2 regions of the Exiguobacterium sp. UBA1053 genome follow, and region 2 is predicted to be linked to the other one. Evidence: predicted binding sites of a transcription regulator. Region 2 holds the regulator's gene; the other holds the start of a gene.

Region 1 (2,466 bases), on a different contig from region 2:
ACGACGGAGATGCAACAAGCCAGTCAGGAACTTGAATCCGTCCAGCCCCACTTCTCTTCGCGCTTATCCGCAATGGATCAATCGGTCCAAGCCGTCGATGAAGTCGCCGGTTCTTTACTTGCGCAATCGACACAGATGGATCAGACGATCGTCGCCTCGACACGTTTGACTGCCCAAGGACACGATGCGTTAAGCGAGATGCAAACGACACTTCTGAACAGTCAACATGCCGTAACCCGTTTTCAACAGACTGTTCAGACGAATCACACGACACTTGAGACCTTACAAGAGGAAAGCCAGTTACTGAAGGAACAATCCGCGACGACAGAGCAGATTTTGCAACAGACCTCACACCTACAGCAGCAAATGGAAACCTCGATTTCGCACATCCAGCGCGTTGCTGAAGAGACACGCCGCTTGTCGCTGAACGCGCTGATCGAGGCAACGCGTGCCGGAGAAGCCGGTCGTGGCTTCACCGTCGTCGCTAAGGAGGTCGAAAAACTAGCGATCGATATCCGAACGAGTACGGATCATATTCGGCAGGTCAATCAGACGTGGACGACGGGACTCGATCAAGTCGAACAAGCGCTCTCGCAGATGACGGAACGGTTTCTTTCGACGTCGCAACAGCTTGAGACGGCAACGGATCACTTGCAACAAATGCTAACCGAAGCGACAACGATCGAGACGACACTGGGTACCGTTGAACAGCAGCGCCAAATCGTCGCAGATGTTCAGTCGAACATGCAGGAACATCTACAGTCGGTTCAACAGTTGATGTCGGAGCTTTCGTCCTACAGCCAGGTGCTCGGGGAACAGATGCAACACCACGTCACCCAGCAAACGGAACTGAAGACACATAGTGCGGTACTCGAGTCGCGGATCAGTTCGTTGCAACAGACCGTTCGTGCCGGCGAACAATCGTCTTAAATCAAAAGAGCGCCTACCATCTCTGGTAAACGCTCCTTTCCTCTGTTCTCAGCCGATATAACGTGCTTCCTTCTTATCAATGATGTTGCGAATCCGGTTCTCCGTCACCTGATACTGCTCTGCCAATTGACGAATCGTTTTCCCTTTTTCGTACAGCGCGCGAATCGTTCGAATCTGAAACGGTGACAGCGTCACATGTTGACCTAATAAGAAGTCGAACTCACCAAGCAGTTCAGTATACTGCTGATCAATCGAAGGCAGAACGTCTAAATTCGACAACTGATCGTCAGCACGTTTACCGTTGCGCCGGACGAGTCGTGCTTCTGTGACGTCTGTCGTCAGAAAGGCTTTTGCGACAAGCAATCCGACTTGCATCCGCTCTCCTCGACCACTTTGATAGAGCGTGACTTTGCGGTATCCTTCCCGATTGAGTCGTGGTCGGAGCAAGACACCTTTTCGGCGTTGTCGGACGCCGCGACACGTCACGATCGTCCGGTCGAGCGACCTTACGCGACCAAGCGACGAGACTTCATATATACCTACATAGCCGATGACGGCTTTCCATTGTTCTTGCATGATTGTCCTCCTTCAGACAAGGACACGACGGGACTTCATACCTGAATTATATCAAATTACGAACAAACGTTCTAGTGATGTCATTCATCGGAATATGCTATTATTAGCAGAAAAAGGAAATGAGGTTCGTCCATGAAATTTGTCTTGTTACTTGGTCCCCAAGCGGTCGGAAAGATGACGATCGGTCAGGAAATCGAACGGTTGACGGAGATGAAAGTCTTCCATAACCATCAGACAATCGACCTATTATTACCTTATTTTGATTTCTCTGAACCTGCACATCACCGCTTAAAGGATACGATCCGGCGCGAGATGTTCAAGGAAATGGCGAACAGTTCACTCGAAGGTGTCCTGTTTACATTTCTCTGTCTATTCGGTGTCGAAGGCGGTGGTCTTGAGTTCATCGAAGAGACAGTCGAATTATTCGAACAAGCGGGTGCTGACGTCTATATCGTTGAACTGGATGCGCCGGTAGCAACTCGTCTGCACCGGAACACAACCGAAAACCGATTGACGCACAAAGTAACGAAGCGCGATCTCGCTGCTTCTGAACAGAACTTACGCGAGACGGCGGACGGATACCGGACACGTTCGCTGCCAGGCGAACTACCGGACGTCAACTATCTCTTCCTCGATACGGAACAATTAAGCGCACGTGAAAGCGCCGAAGCGATTTGCGACCATTTCAACTGGTCCAAAACAACGGTCTAATCCCAAATAAGCCCCGTCCTGCTCAAGCAGGCGGGGCTTTAGTGATGGAGTTCGCGTTCATATCGATCAGCCTGCCACTGAAAGCCGTTCCGGCGCCAGACCGTATTACTGCCTGCTTCGCCGTAGACATGCGTCAGTAATAACGTCCGCGCGAGATACGATAAAATCGACGTCAACGCTTCCGTGATATAGCCGTGCTGATCATCCTCATCCGTCGTTGTACAACGTAAGTTTCCGGTCGATCCATTC
Region 2 (2,466 bases):
GCAAGCTGGTATTCTCCATCAGAATCAAGTGTCATCAACCGAACACCGTGCTTCTTAAACGTGTGCAAAATAGCGATTTTCGCATTCCCTCGACCAATCCGTGTGTCATCCGTCACGAGGACCGCATCTACCGCATCACGTGTCACATGATCAAGAACCGTCAGCATCCCTTCCCGATCGACGTCATATCCACTCTCTTTTTCAGAGACGACATCCACGACATCAAAACCCTTTTGAGACGCAACCTTCGAAAGTTCCATCCGTTGGCGTTCAATCGAACTATCTTGTGCTTCTTTTTCGGTCGACACCCGACAATAAATCACGACCTTCATCGTACCTCACATCCCTGTTCGTTCTTTCACAACTTTTCCATTTTGTCATTGTTGTGCGATTGGTACAACGATTTTGCTTTTTGAGATGACGTGTTTTGTCTCGACATCATTATTTTTAATCAACCAGTTGACGTATTCTTCATCTGACATCGAACCGTCATTGTAGACTTCAGCAATTTGTTCGACTGTGGCGTTCTCATCGACCGTAACGGAAGCAGTCATCAGTTGCGCCACTTTTTCATCCGGGCGTGGTGTGAGTAAAAAGATCACGAAGGCAATACTTAATGCATAGAAGAGAATTGAAAAAGCATGAGTACGAATCGTATGAATCATCATGAATCCCTCCAAATATGAAATGAATGAGTTAGAATAAATGTTCGCGGAACAATTGTTCGCATAACTCATAATAAACACAGAACCCGTGTTCGGTCAACACAAAATGTCGAACAATTGTTTGTACGCTCATTTGTTCTATGTTATAGTGAATCTAGAAACATATATTCTTACATTTCAAACTTCAATCCAGAAAGAGGTGGCAATTCGTATGCGGAAAATGTCTAAGCGCCAACAAGAGATTCTCGACTACATCGTCTCTGAAGTGAAACTGAAGGGGTATCCACCATCAGTTCGTGAAATCGGAGAAGCAGTCGGACTCGCGTCTAGCTCGACGGTACACGGTCATTTGGATCGACTCGAGAAACGGGGAATGATTCGCCGTGACCCGACGAAACCACGTGCGATTGAGATATTGCTTGATAAGCCTGAAGAAATCACGGAAGCCATCGTCCATGTTCCCGTCATCGGGAAAGTCACAGCAGGTCTTCCGATTACAGCGATTGAAAACATCGAAGAACAGTTCCCGCTCCCTGCACATTATGTAGGAAACGAAACGGTCTTCATGTTGACAATCGATGGTGAATCGATGATTAACGCAGGTATTCTTGACGGCGATCGTGTCATCGTGCGCCAACAAAACACAGCAGAAAACGGAGAAATCGTCGTAGCTATGACCGAAGATAGCGAAGCGACGGTGAAACGGTTCTTCTTAGAAGATCAACAGGTACGTCTACAACCAGAAAATGACTCGATGGATCCGATGTATTTCGATAATGTCTCCATTCTTGGTAAGGTAATCGGCGTGTATCGGACGATTCATTGACGGAGGGACCAGTTACGACTGGTCTTTTTTCATGCCTTCAGGAAATGTACATGATACCGTCAATACCGTCGCACTGACGGGTTACGTTGCGTATTCGGTCGCAACGCAACAAACCGATTGGTTACCAACCGCCATCGGTATCGCTGTCGGTACCCTTTGGTTGTCACCCGACCTCGATTTAAAGTCAGAACCGTATTATCGCTTTGGACCATTTCGAGTCCTTTGGATGCCGTACGTCAAAATCATGCCCCATCGCTCGATCTGGTCACATGGACTGATCATCGGAGACATTATCCGGCTTCTTTATAGTGCTGCGATTCTGATTCCGCTACTATTTTTAAGTCTATATTTTCAGGTTCTTGATTCTACTATGATTGATTCGTGGTTCGCTTCCTTGCCTGCATTCGTCGTCGGTATCATGGTGGCAAGTACGATTCATATCCTACTAGATTATTCCAGCAGTTGGTTTCGACCTAAAAAAAGAAAAAAACGTCGTCGGTAACACCTCTTTTGCTTGCTTGCAAGCAGAATGAGGTGTTTTCTTATCCACTTTTTCGTATCTTTAAACATCAAAATAAAAAATTTCCATTCCTATATTTCAATTATATGTATTGAAAACGTTCTCAATTCGGAGTAATTTAAAGTAGAAAGGCCATTATCTGCTTTAATCCAAAGGGAGGGTTTTTGCATGAATAACTTTGTATTGGAAATGATCGGTACGATGATCCTCATCCTGCTCGGGGATGGAGTCGTCGCCGGTGTCGTCTTGAAAAAGACGAAATCGGAAAACAGCGGATGGATCGTCATCACGTTCGCTTGGGGTCTTGCCGTCATGACAGCAGCATTCGTCGCTGCTGAAAGTGGAGCACACTTGAACCCCGCATTGACGATCGCACTTGCTTTGAACTCTGACCTACCGTGGGCAGACGTTCCGATCTACATTGCCGGACAACTTGTCGGAGCTTTCATCGGCGC

The links. The regulator LexA, encoded in region 2, represses DNA repair genes until DNA is damaged. The targets are predictions, from matches to a motif close to CGAACATATGTTCG.
Region 1: the regulator LexA is predicted to act here: its motif matches at 1,566-1,579, upstream of B3G15_RS06000 (NUMOD4 domain-containing protein).

What each region holds. Positions count from the first base shown of each region.
Region 1 is NZ_DCDO01000006.1:147,528-149,993, forward strand. It holds gene B3G15_RS05995 (methyl-accepting chemotaxis protein) at 1-930, shown strand, start outside; gene B3G15_RS06000 (NUMOD4 domain-containing protein) at 979-1,506, opposite strand; gene B3G15_RS06005 (AAA family ATPase) at 1,639-2,217, shown strand; gene B3G15_RS06010 (GNAT family N-acetyltransferase) at 2,256-2,466, opposite strand, start outside.
Region 2 is NZ_DCDO01000003.1:170,888-173,353, forward strand. It holds gene B3G15_RS01885 (YneB family resolvase-like protein) at 1-332, opposite strand, end outside; gene yneA (cell division suppressor protein YneA) at 378-665, opposite strand; gene lexA (transcriptional repressor LexA) at 877-1,491, shown strand; gene B3G15_RS01900 (metal-binding protein) at 1,523-1,993, shown strand; gene B3G15_RS01905 (MIP/aquaporin family protein) at 2,180-2,466, shown strand, end outside.